3 regions of the Romboutsia lituseburensis genome follow, and region 3 is predicted to be linked to each of the others. Evidence: riboswitches for the same ligand, from Rfam matches in the RefSeq annotation. Region 3 holds a riboswitch; each other region holds the start of a gene.

Region 1 (4,651 bases), 1.7 Mb from region 3:
ACTTTCTATATTTTTCCCTTTTAAATCCTCGGTATTAATATAAAATGTAGATGAATAAGGTGATCCGAATGATTTCTCAACATCTTTGAATTTAGAATTAATTAACTTATCCATATTGTTAGAAGGTTGCTCTATTGATTTATCTGCAGTATTAGTTTCAGATTGTTTATTATTCATTGAACATCCTACAGACAATATAGATATTAATGTAAATGCAAGTAAAATTGATTTTTTCATAAAAGTACTCCTTTCATATGTAATGTTTTTATTAGTATTAAAAATGTTATTAAAAATTATTCATACCCTACATTATATATATTTTGAATAAGATAGAATATTTTACAAAATATATATAATATATTTAATTAAATAAGGATATACAGAAAGGATGTTTTTATGAGTTATATATTACTTATAGTAGGTTTTTTATTGCTGATAAAAGGTGCGGATACTTTTGTAGTAGGATCATCATCTATAGCTAAAATATTTAATGTACCTACGTTGATAATAGGATTAACTATAGTAGCTTTTGGAACTAGTGCTCCTGAAGCAGCAGTTAGCGTTACAGCAGCATTAAAAGGTAATAACGATATGGCCATAGCCAATGTAGTTGGATCTAATATATTTAATATATTAGCAGTTGTTGGTATTGCAGCATTTATAAATCCTATAAAAGTTCAGAAAAGTACTATAATAAAAGAGTTTCCTTTTGCAATTTTAGCTTCTGTAGTTTTACTGATATTGTCTTATGATACTAAATTTCAAGGATACAATGAAAACTTATTAACTAGAGCAGATGGTCTAATGCTATTAGCACTATTTGGAATATTTATGTATTACTTAATAGAAATGGCATTAACATCAAAAGAAGACATGAATGTAGAGCAGGCTAAGCAAAATATATCGATGGGAAAAAGTATTTTAATGAGTGTTTTAGGTATAATAGGGATATTAATAGGAGGGCAATTAGTAGTAAATAGTGCTAGTAATATAGCTATTGCCTGGGGAATGAGTGAAAATCTAGTTGGACTTACAATAGTTGCGGTTGGGACATCATTACCAGAGTTTGTTACTAGTATAATAGCAGCTAGAAAAGGTGAAAGTGATATAGCTATAGGAAATGTAGTGGGATCTAATCTATTTAATATTTTATTCGTTTTAGGCTTATCATCTACAATAAGTAACGTGTCTGTTCATCCTATTGTATTTATAGATATGATTATAATGATAATTGTAACTATATTAGCATATGCATTGTCAGCAACAAAGAAAAGTATTAATAAACTTGAAGGATCTATTTTGGCGATACTTTATATTGTATATATAGTATTTGTAATAATAAGGCAATAATTAAAATATTAAATAAAAAATGGCTATCTAAATTAGATAACCATTTTTTTTAAGCTGTTTTTTGTTCAAGTAAAGATTCTTTTTCATCATCAGAAAGTTTTGCTATTGTTATACCTGTTGCACCATAGAATAAAGAAATTAAAGGACAAATTAGATTGAAAAATGCAAATGGTAAAAATGCAAATGATCCAACTCCTAAAGTGGCTGACATATAAGCTCCACATGTATTCCAAGGAATAAGTGGTGAAGTTATTGTAGCACTATCTTCCAATGCTCTAGATAAATTTTTAGGATTAAGCCCTTGTTTTATAAATGCATCTTTATACATACTTCCTGGTATAACTATTGCTAGATATTGATCAGCAACTGCTAAGTTAGTTCCTATACAAGTAAATATTGTTGCAGCAATTAATCCGAAAGTTCCTCTAGCAACTTTTAATATAGCTCTAGCTAATGCCTCTAGCATACCAGTTTTCTCTAATATACCACCTACAGTTAAAGCACAAAGCATTAACGAAACAGTTCCAAGCATACTATCTAATCCACCTCGAGTAAGAAGTTGATCAACGAAATCCATACCAGTTGATGATACATAACCACCCTTAGCTACTACAAATACATCAGCTATAGATGCACCTTGGAAAACTACAGAAACTATAGCTCCTAATAAAACACCTGCAATAAGGCCAGGTATAGCTGGAACTTTGAATATAACCATTACTATAACTGCAACTGGTACTAAAAGTAATAATGGTGATAATGTATTATAATTACTTATTAAAGCATTTTGAATCTGAGCTATTTGAGTAGTATCAATTTGACTACCTGCATATTTAAAACCGATTATTCCGTAAAGTATAAGTGATATTAAAAGCGCTGGAATTGTTGTATATAACATATGATTAATATGTTCAAATAATGTAGTTCCTGCCATAGCTGGAGCTAGATTAGTTGTATCTGATAAAGGTGACATTTTGTCTCCAAAATATGCACCTGATATAATAGCACCTGCTATTATAGTATTTGGTATACCTAATGCACTTCCTATACCTAAAAGGGCTATACCTATTGTTCCTGCTGTAGTCCATGAAGAACCAGTAGAAATTGAAACTATAGCACATATTAATGTTGTTGCGACTAAAAATATAGAAGGTGATAGTATATTAAGTCCCCAATATATCATAGCAGGAACAACACCTCCCAGTATCCAAGTTCCAATTAGCATACCTACAACTAAAAGGATTAAAATAGCTTGCATAGTAGTATTTATAGTTGATAAAATTCCATCTTCTAATTCTTTCCAAGTAAATCCTAGTTTAAATACAGCTATAGTTGCTGCAAAGATAGCTCCAGCTACTAATGGAACATGAGCAGAAATTTCATATTTTTTTAAAAATACCAAACATGTAACTAAAACGGTTACTAAAAAACCTACACATAAAATTGCGTCAAATAATGTTGCTTGCTTTTTACTTCTTGATGTCATAATAAATCCTCCAATAATTTATGACGAATATAACATAAAGGAGAAATTTTGAGATTAAAAAAAGCCTAGGATGAAGTTATCCTAGACTTAAGAATTCAATCAAAAAATTGAATAAAAACTTAATCTAAAGATAGTACTCCACATATTCATGTGACAGTGTCATATATATTTTACATGACCCCAACATATAAGATTAAAGCATTACTTATACATTTCGGCACAGTTACCTTTTATCTTGCTTCTACGTGCTTATCTCCACAAAACTACTAATTAACAATGCGACCTCTACCATTAGGTTATATCCGATTATTTTATTTGTTTTAAAAATTATATCATGAAAACTTAAAATAATAAAGTAGGAAATAATATACAACAAAGAAAATATAAAAAATTTAGATAATTCCAATATAAATAAAACTTGTTAAAATCAATGCTTTTAGGATAAAATAAGGGTTATAAAAAATGTAAAAATATGAGGAAGTGAGAATTTGGCAAAGAAAAAATACTATGCAGTTAGAAAAGGTAAAAAAAATGGTATATATAATACTTGGGATGAATGTAAAGAGCAAGTAAATGGATTTTCAGGAGCTGAGTATAAAAGTTTTGTGTCTTTAGAAGAAGCTAATATATATATGGGAAATATTATATTAAATGATAAACAAGAAGATGGTGAATTCTTGGAAGCTTATGTAGATGGAAGTTATGAGCATTGTTTAAGAGCTTATGGCTCTGGTGTAGTTTTAATTAAGGATGATATAGTTGTAAAGACTTATAGTAAAAAAGGAGATATTAAATCTCTTGTTGAAATGAGAAATGTTGCTGGTGAAATTGAAGCGGCAAAAATAGCTATGGAATACTGTATATATAATGATATAAAAAGATTAAAACTGTACTTTGATTATGAAGGCATCGAAAAATGGTGTAGTGGTGCATGGAAAGCTAATAAAGAAGGAACTCAAAGTTATAAAAAATTCTATGATACTATAAAAGAGAATTTAAAAGTTGAATTTATAAAGGTTAAAGCTCATAGTGGTGATAAATATAATGAAGAAGCTGATAAACTAGCAAAAAAAGCCTTAGGTATTTAAATAAACTAATAGTAGAAGTTATATAACTTCTACTATTAGTTATTTTATTAAATATTAAAATGGTCCAAACATTTTTTCTAATTCTTCCTTAAATAAAACTGGATTGTTTATACTATCATACATAGCTTTAGCTAAGATATTGGCCTGATCATAAGTCGATGTCCATGCAAACAATCCTCCTAAGCAATTTTTTAAAACATATTGGCCTTTTAAATATATTGATAGTTCATTATCATAAGCCATAGCGAATAATCCATCCTTAGTTAAATAAGGAACTTGAGCTTGATTATCAAAGTTATATATAAAACCATTTTTATTTATATAATTTTCTCTTAAATCATCAAAAGATCGTGTGATTTTAGCGCCTAATCTACCGTAAAATGGAAGTCCTAATAAAATTTTAGACTTAGGCATTCCTGCATTTTCTAAATTTTTCACCCATTTATCTACACTATATCCAGGCAATGAAAGGTCAGAGTCGTAAAGATTTGACTGATGTCTTTGACCCATTTCTCCAGTCTCACCTGCTGTAAAATCATAGCTCATAAGATTGAAATAATTTATTATTGGTGCTATCTTATTAACTTCAATACCTCTATTTAAAATAGAATTATCTCCTACAGAAGCTACACTCAACCATTTATTATCACCAATTACATCTCTTATAGCTGTAAGTAATAAAGTAAAGTTTTCTTTATCTTCAGGTCTAGCTTTTATGCCAGCAGCT
Region 2 (4,651 bases), 2.1 Mb from region 3:
CATCTATATATAAAGGGTTCTAAGTGAAAAATTCACTACGTTTTATATCACAAATAATTTCGTTCATTGATTAAAATGCCTATATAAAGATATAGGCATTTTTGATTAAATTATTGAGCAACTGTTTGTTCAACTGGTGGAGAAACTACTATACCTGGATTTTCCAATTCATTAGTACCTTGATTTGGTTCCTGTGGTTTATTAGCTTCTTCTTCTACTTTCTTTTTAGCTTCTACCTCTTCTTGTTTTTTCTTTTGTGCTAAGTATGCTAAATGCTTTTCTTTTTCTATTGAAGCTTGTGCTTCTATTCTATCTTGATCTTTACTAGATACTTCTTTGGCATTTTGCTTTCTTTCTTCTCTTGCCTTTAAGTACTTTTCATTGGCTTTAACCAACTCTTTTTTCTTAGCAGCTGCCTCAGTTTTTATAGTTGACGATCCGTTTTTTATTTCTTCTATTGCTTCAAGCTCTTTTATAGCTTTATTATAATTTCCTTCTTTTTCGTACTCTAATACATTTTCCATTTTAGTAGCTTGCATATACATTGCTCTTGCATGTTCATCTGAACTATCCATTTCTAAGGCATCCGATAAAAAATCTCTTGCTTTTTCATAATCGTGTGCTTCTAATGCTTCTTTTCCATCATGAACGGTTGTATTTTCTTTTAACCCAGAACATCCAACCATTACTATAGATAATAATGATACCAATAAGACTATTTTTAATTTCATCAAATCCCTCCTTATTATTTAAGATAATTTTATCATAAATATGGTTTATTTAGGTAAAAATATCGAATTTAGTTTATTTATTTTTTATTATTTTTTAATATTTTTTGTATTTTTTTAGCGATTATTCAGTAAAAAATAAATAAAAAAGGAAACTTTTTTATTTAGGCAGTTTAAAGTTCTAATGATATCAAATCTTTATATGTTTGCCTTTTGCAAATTAATTTTGCTTTTCCGTTCTCTATAAATACAACTGCTGGCTTAGGTATTTTATTATCAGTCATACCACCATCTACACTTACATATGTTCTTATATCCTTTATATCTTTTATAGATACTATTGTATATAACGTACTTCCTGCATTTGCAACAATAGATCTACCTGGCTCTATAATTAATATAGGTTTATTTATTTTAAGTTTTTGGCAAGCTCTTTCTGGTCTATTTATTATAGACTCACAAAATTCTTTTATAGTTTTGGGGCTATCATACTTGGTATAATAAACACCTATACCGCCGCCTAAATCTATTTCTTTTATTTCTATATTAAAATTTTCTATTATTTTCTTTACTAAATTCATCATTATATCTACTGCATCCATATATGAATCAATCTCAAATATTTGATATCCTATATGTGCATGTAGTCCTATCAAACTTATATTTTTATAATCCCTTATTTTTCCTAAAGCTTCATATAAATATCCATTAGCCAGTGCAAAACCAAACTTTGAATCAATCTGTCCGGTTTTTATATATTCATGTGTATGTGCTTCTATGCCCGGAGTTATTCTAAAATAAATATTTTGTGTTATATCATGTCTTTTACAGATTTTTTCTTTAACTTTAAAGTAATTTACATACTCTCTACAATTTTGTCTTATAAGTTTCTCATCAAATACATAAAGTGGTGTTGAATATTTTTTTGCTATTTTTTCACATTTTACACCACCTATATATAAGTTTCTATTTTTTACTGACATAGTTCCATGTAATTTCATAAATACCCTCCTGTATTAGTATAAAGTATACAGCCATTTTGAGGTTTTCAGCAATAATTTACTATAATCAAAAACGTCCAAAGGAATACTTTGGACGTTTTATTTAACTCAAAGTAAACCTTGTAGCTCAACACTTTTAATAAGTGACAGCCTTGCACATATTTTGTACAAAGCCAGAGAATTTATTTGCCAATTAACACTCTTCGGCTACGATTCCTTTCCTTAGTTATCAACACTTGCCAGCTACTACTAAGTACTCTTAATCTAAGCACCTCTACCCTAGGCTTTTTTATTTAATTAATTAATTAATATAGTTTTAACACCCTTTTCTTAATTTTGCAACTATTTTTTATTTTTCCAAAACTTCTAATTTTTTTGCTACTATATTAGTAGTACTAGCCTGTATCAATAACGTTACTATAATAGTCATAAATACAGCTGATGATATAATTTCATATCCCTCTACTTTCGTTGATACTATTATTCCAGATAAAGCTGCTGGTATAACACCAGTTTCTCTTACCCACATCATAAATAACTTTTCATTTTTGCTCCAATTAGTTTTTTTATCAAATGCAGTACAAATTAAAACTACTATAGGTCTAGCTATGAACATTAAAACTAATACTACAATTATTGACCCCATACCAAACTTTAACAATGAATTTAGATTAAGATGCGTTCCAAGTACTATGAATATTGACATTCTTGCTATTGTTGCTATATTTTCTCTAAAATGTACTCCTGATATATAATCTTCATCCGGAACCCAGAATCCAAATCTTTTTTTGTTTCCATATACAAGACCTGCAATAAATACTGCCATATATCCACTTCCACCAAATCTTTCTGATATTTCATAAGCAAAAACAACTACCGTAATTGATATTATAGGTGCATAACCATGGAATATTCCATATTTTTTGTCTGATGAAATTCCGACAGCTATCAATGCTATGCCTATTCCAACTAATAATCCTATTAATATCATAAATACTAGCTCTAGTGATGTTGCTAATATTCCTACTTTCTCTGCCATAGTTAATCCAGTAAGTATTGATGTAAATAAAATTGCACCAAATGCATCATTAAATGCAGATTCACTTATTACAGTCTGTTTTAATTTATTTTTTATAGGAACTGTTTTAAATACAGGTATAAGTGCCGCTGGATCTGTTGATGCTATAGTAGCTCCTAGTAAAAAACTCGGACCTATTCCTAAATTAAATACATAATGTGCTGTAAGTCCTATAATCCCTGCTGTTATAAAAACACCTAATGATGCTAGAAGCCCTACAGTTACTTTTACTTCATTTAATATTTTTAATTTTACTTCTCTTCCACCTTCATAAAGTATAAATGCTGACCCGAAAGTTAATATAATTTCGTTTACCGTTGGAAATGCTTCTATATTTACTAAATTTAAAAATGTAGGACCGAAAGCCACTCCTAATATTAAATAAATTACTACATCTGGAAGCTTTAGTTTCTGAGCAAACCATCCACCTATAACACCTATCGTTGCAATCGAAGCCATTATTAGTACTAATTCATTTGCACTAATTGCTGCTGTATTCATTTCTCCCATATAATCACCTCTTTTGCTAAATTTTTAGTGTCTTTAATTATTATCTGCAAATCATCAAAAAAAAACCTATTTATTAAAATAGGTTTTATATATATCTAAATAATTTACTTAAATTTAAATCTAAGAAATTTACTTCGTAATTTCCTCTAATTTCCTGTAATCCATCTATATTTTCAGATGTTACAACTAATATTTTAGGAATATCATAAAATGGTATTGTTGATTTATTTATTTTACATTCCATATCTTCATATTTTGATGATCTAAAATTTCCATCAAGATTTATATCTACTAATAATTGTTTCTGTTCATTATATTTATCTATATACTCTATAAATAAATCAAATTTTGAATCTGCTACAGATACATTTCTATAAAATCTTTTAATTTCATATCCACCTGAGCTTAGCTTTATAGCAACTTCTGAACCTATGACTGCTTTAACTAGTTCTTGTCCTTTATACATTTTACTTCCGTTTAAATAATATACATAAGTATTATCTTTGTACCCCGAATAATTTATATTACACGGATATTTTCTAAGAGTATATTCATTACACATTTTTCTTAGCGTTTTTTTGAAAGGCTTTCGTCCATATCGTTTTTTTGATCCAAAAACTTTTCCCACCTGAGTTTCCGTCATGCATCTTACTCTGCTAATTAGTATTAATATATCTCTTTCTATTCCTATCATTGCGTCTATTCTCCCTTGAAGTTATTATTTTGGCAAGTTATATTACCATTATATTAATTTGGGACAATAAAATTTACATATTTTAATCAATTTATTTTATTTTAAATTATAGATTTAATTTTAGCACACCTAATATCCTAAAATCATTTTAACTATTTTAATTAATAGTCTATGTTATAATTTATAAATACTTATAAAATGTAAAAAGTAGCTATCTAATTTTTAGATAGCTACTTTCTATTATTGTTTAATGTTTTCAGCTTCGTTAGTTGTTTTTTCTTCTATGTTTTTTTCTTCCGTAGTTTGCTTATTATTAGCTTCAGGCTGACTTCCTAAAGTTAAGTTATCAAACTCAACTATATCAACAAATCCTTTTTCACCTTTTTGATAAGTTATTTTCACTTTATCTCCTACTACTGTTAAAGGTATTTCTGTTGACACCTTAGATGTTGCATTAAATATTATACTTTCATTTGAATCGAGTGTCATATAATAGAATGTATTTCCTGATTTAACATCTGGGCTAATCCTTGTTATACTACCTTCTAATTTATCTGTTGTTGTATCATTTTCTATTTTTATATTATTTCCTTTTGATGCTAATACTTCTCTGTAATTTCTTAATGCTTCTTCTTTAGAT
Region 3 (4,651 bases):
TATAATAAAAAAATAATTAATTTAGATAATGATAAAATCACAATAAATAGGGGAGATAGCTATATAAATTTATATGGGTTAGTTGTTCCTTTAGAGTATTATCCATATTTTTTTAGTAACTATAAAAATAAAAACAAACCTTTAGGGAGTAACTTTATGAATGATAATCTAGGGAAAATTAATGATAATGAATATAATATTTTATTAGCACATAATCCATTTTTCTTTGAAGAATACTCTAAGTGGGGAGCTGATTTAATTTTATCAGGTCACGTGCATGGAGGTATAATAAGAATACCTTATTTAGGAGGAGTACTTTCGCCTAGCCGAGAATTTTTCCCTAAATACGACTTAGGAGAATATAAGGAAAATTCATCTACCATGCTATTAAGCAAAGGGCTTGGGGGTTCTAAGGTTTTAGTTAGATTAAATTGTAAACCTGAAATAGTACAAATAACTTTAAAAAATAAATAAAAATAAGCTAAAAAGATTTAGTTTTTACTAAATCTTTTTAGCTTATTAAATTAAATATTTATTTATTAGCTTTGGTATAAACTAAATTTACTTTATCCAAAGGAATGACTTTAGTTCTATGTTTAATTTTATATCCAATATATAGGGCTAAAAATAAAGGGATACCTATATAAGAAGCTATTAAATTCTTCCAATCAATTCCACTTGGTGTTATACAAGAATATCCTTGACCTATAATAATTATAATACACATTAAAAGTGCTAATATTGGTCCAAAAGGATACCATTTAGCTTTAAATTTTAATTCTTTTAAATCATGACCTTGATGGATATAGGCTTTTCTAAATCTATAGTGGCAAATAGCTATACCGACCCAAGCTATAAAGCCAGCTAGACCAGATGCAGCAACCAACCAAACATAAACTGTACTCTCTGCAAATATCCCAGTCAAGAAGCAAGCAGAGGCTACTAAAGTTGTTAAAATAAGAGCATTTACCGGGACTCCTCTGTTGTTAGTTTTTGCAAAAATCTTAGGAGCAAGTCCTTCTGTAGCCATTGAATAAAGCATTCTAGTAGAGGCATACATACCAGAATTTCCAGCAGATAATACAGAAGTAAGTATAATAGCATTCATAATAGATGCAGCTCCAGCAATTCCAGCTTTTTCAAAAACCATAGTAAATGGGCTTTCTGAAACACCTGCTTGAGTAAAAGGTATTATAGCACCTAAAACGATGATAGTTCCTAGGTAGAAGATTAATATTCTCCAAAATATAGATTTAACTGCTTTTGGAATGGTTTTTTCCGGATTTTCACTTTCACCAGCAGCAACTCCAATAAGTTCTGTTCCTTGGAATGAAAAGCCTGCAACTAAAAAAATAGCAAATATTGACTTTATTCCGCTGTGAAATGGTCCGTCATCTATAAAGTAATTGTGAAATCCTATATTGTCTGAACCCATTATACCCAAAATCATTAAAAATCCTATTATTAAAAATATAATTACAGTAACTACTTTTATTCCTGCAAACCAATATTCAGACTCACCATACGCCTTTGCAGATAAAAAGTTTAAACTCACAATTATAAATAAAAATATTATACTCCAATAAAATCCAGGAATATTAGGAAACCAATATTTCATTATTAAAGATCCTGCAACCATTTCAGCGGCTATTGTTATAGCCCAGTTATACCAGTAATTCCATCCAAGTGCGAAACCTAGTGCAGGGTCTATGAACTTTGTAGCATATGAGCTAAATGAACCGGATATAGGCATATATGTTGCCATTTCACCTAAACTAGTTATTAAAAAATACACCATTATACCTATAAGGCCATAGGCTACTAATGCACCTCCTGGACCTGCTTGATTAAGAGTATCTCCCATAGCAAGAAATATACCTGTTCCTATAGATCCACCTAAAGCAATCATATTTAAGTGTCTTGCTTTTAAACATCTTTTTAAATCATGATTTTGTTCACTCATTTAAATTTTCCTCCTTATGGTATCAATTATAAATAAGTAACTAAGATAATAAAAATTTTTCTAACAATAAAAAAGCCATGAGACTATGCCCATGACTTTATACGAAAAGATCATACTAAAAAAGTATGAATATACCGTACGTTTTCATTGAAAATAGCTCTCCACAAAAATGTGACAGTCTTATATATATTCTATACAAGCCCAGCAAATAGTATTAAAGCTATTAACTATTTACTTCGGCAAAACTTCCTTTCATACTACTTCATTGAGCTTACCTCCATAATATTACTTTTAAGTTTCGCGCCTCTATCTCAGTTATCTACTTGTTGTATACTATTATAAATCAAATTTTAAATAAGTCAATATCAACTACAATAATATAAATTTTTATTTATATATATATCTATATTTATTACAGTAATTTTAATACTTTATTTTATTTCTCAATTAATATTAACGGATTTAGTATTTTAGGGTACAATAAAAGAGTTACAACTATTAGTTGTAACTCTTAAAAATATTGGTGCCGGATATGGGACTTGAACCCATACGGTATTGCTACCAACGGATTTTGAGTCCGTCGCGTCTGCCATTCCACCAATCCGGCAAAATATGGAATATAATTATATTATAACAATATAATTAAACGTTTGCAACATATTTAATGTTAATATAATTTCAAAATTATGGTAATATTAAATAATAACGTATTAGCTTATAAAAATAAAAAGCTTAGCAGGAGTGATAAATTTGGATAAAAAATTAGTTATAATAGATGGAAATTCAATAATAAATAGAGCATTTTATGCATTACCAGAAATGAGTAATAAAGACGGACTAAAAACCAATGCTATATATGGTTTTACAACAATGCTATTTAAAATAATAGATACATATAAACCTACACACATTAGTGTTGCATTTGATAGAAAATCTCCGACATTTAGACATATAGAGTTTGAAGAATATAAAGCAGGAAGAAAGAAAATGCCAGATGAATTAAAGGTTCAGTTTGAACCATTAAAAGAACTTTTGGATAAAATTAAAATTAATAGATTAGAGTTAGACGGATATGAAGCTGATGATATTATAGGGACAGTTTCTAAATTAGGTGAAGAAAATGGGTATAAGGTATATATAGTAACCGGAGATAAGGATGCTATACAACTAGCTTCTGATAAAACAACTACTTTGATAACTAAAAAGGGAATTGGAGAAGTAGAAGAATATGATTTTGAGGCAGTTATCGATAAATACGAAATGACACCAACACAATTTATAGATTTAAAAGGTTTAATGGGAGATAAATCAGATAATATACCTGGAATTCCAGGGGTAGGAGAAAAGACAGGTATAAAGCTTATAAAGGAGTATTCTAGTATAGAGGGTATAATTGAAAATATAGAAAATTTAAAAGGAAGTATAAAAAAGAAAGTAGAGGAAAATAAAGACTTAGCGCTAAAAAGTAAAATGCTTGCAACTATAGTAAGAGATGTTCCAGTAGATGTAAAATTAGAGGATTTAAAGTATGGAGATTTTGACCCAAATAGTGTGGTTGAATACTTTAAATATTTAGGATTTACTAGTTTAATACCTAGAATAATTGAAATAGATAATAAAGAAGAAATAGATTCAAATAGTTATAGTTTTAGCATTAAAAAACTTGAAGATATTGAGTCTTTTATAAAAGAAGTAAGTGATAAAAAAGAAATTTTGATAAAAACAGTTAGAAAAGAAGGGAATATACTAGAAAAAAATATTCTTTATATGTTTGTAAGTACTGACGGTAGTAATATATACTATATAGAAGAGGATAGTATAAGTATCTTAGAAGAGATACTTTCGAGTGAAGAAATTAAAAAATTTGGATATAATCTAAAAGATGATTATATAGCTTTGAAATCATATGATATAAAATTAGAAAATATGTACTTTGATATAACTATAGCAGAATATTTGATAGATTCTATGTCATCAACATCATATGAATGTAGTGCAATAGCTATGAAATACCTTACTAAAAGAGTAAAATCATCAGAAGAACTTTTAGGTAAAGGAGTTAAAGCTAAAAAGTATCAAGACTTAGAGTTTGACGAACTATCAAAGCATATATCTCAAATACTAACTACAGTAAATGATGTTAATCCTATCATGGAAAGTAATCTAAAAGAGATGGAAATGGATGGATTATTTTATCATATAGAAATGCCTTTGGTTGAAGTTTTAGGTGATATGGAATATGAGGGTGTAAGAGTTGATAAAGAAAAACTAAGTGAACTAGGAACTGAATTTAAAGAAGTTATAAAAAAATTAGAAAAAGAGATATATGATATTGCAGGGGAAGAATTTAATATAAATTCACCAAAACAACTTGGAGTGATTTTATTTGAGAAATTAGGACTGCCTGTAATTAAAAAAACAAAAACAGGATACTCTACAAATGCGGATGTTTTAGAAAAATTAAAATCCCAAAGTCCTATAATAGATAAGATAACAGAGTATAGACAAATAGTTAAATTAAATTCGACTTATGTAGAAGGGTTATTAAATATAATAAATCCAATAAGTAATAGAATTCACTCGTCATTTAATCAAACGATAACAACTACAGGGAGAATTTCATCAACAGAACCAAACCTTCAAAATATACCTGTAAAACTTGAAATGGGTAGAAATATAAGAAAAGTA

The links. Region 3 has a riboswitch for lysine ahead of NWE74_RS15040 (amino acid permease). Riboswitches for the same ligand answer to the same signal wherever they lie in the genome.
Region 1: it holds a riboswitch for lysine, as region 3 does, so the genes downstream of both, nhaC (Na+/H+ antiporter NhaC) here and NWE74_RS15040 (amino acid permease) in region 3, are expected to answer to the same signal.
Region 2: it holds a riboswitch for lysine, as region 3 does, so the genes downstream of both, NWE74_RS04975 (diaminopimelate decarboxylase family protein) here and NWE74_RS15040 (amino acid permease) in region 3, are expected to answer to the same signal.

Annotation. Positions count from the first base shown of each region.
Region 1 covers NZ_JANQBQ010000001.1:1,404,085-1,408,735, reverse strand. Annotated here, with positions in the region: gene NWE74_RS06885 (hypothetical protein) at 1-237, opposite strand, end outside; gene NWE74_RS06880 (calcium/sodium antiporter) at 397-1,350, shown strand; gene nhaC (Na+/H+ antiporter NhaC) at 1,400-2,836, opposite strand; lysine riboswitch at 2,960-3,132, opposite strand; gene NWE74_RS06870 (ribonuclease H family protein) at 3,325-3,924, shown strand; gene NWE74_RS19205 (peroxiredoxin) at 3,979-4,651, opposite strand, start outside.
Region 2 covers NZ_JANQBQ010000001.1:996,142-1,000,792, forward strand. Annotated here, with positions in the region: gene NWE74_RS04965 (AI-2E family transporter) at 1-27, shown strand, start outside; gene NWE74_RS04970 (tetratricopeptide repeat protein) at 111-731, opposite strand; gene NWE74_RS04975 (diaminopimelate decarboxylase family protein) at 902-1,729, opposite strand; lysine riboswitch at 1,845-2,014, opposite strand; gene NWE74_RS04980 (cation:proton antiporter) at 2,079-3,317, opposite strand; gene NWE74_RS04985 (hypothetical protein) at 3,403-4,011, opposite strand; gene NWE74_RS04990 (hypothetical protein) at 4,252-4,651, opposite strand, start outside.
Region 3 covers NZ_JANQBQ010000001.1:3,105,213-3,109,863, forward strand. Annotated here, with positions in the region: gene NWE74_RS15035 (metallophosphoesterase) at 1-474, shown strand, start outside; gene NWE74_RS15040 (amino acid permease) at 533-1,963, opposite strand; lysine riboswitch at 2,110-2,280, opposite strand; tRNA gene NWE74_RS15045 (tRNA-Leu) at 2,485-2,570, opposite strand; gene polA (DNA polymerase I) at 2,714-4,651, shown strand, end outside.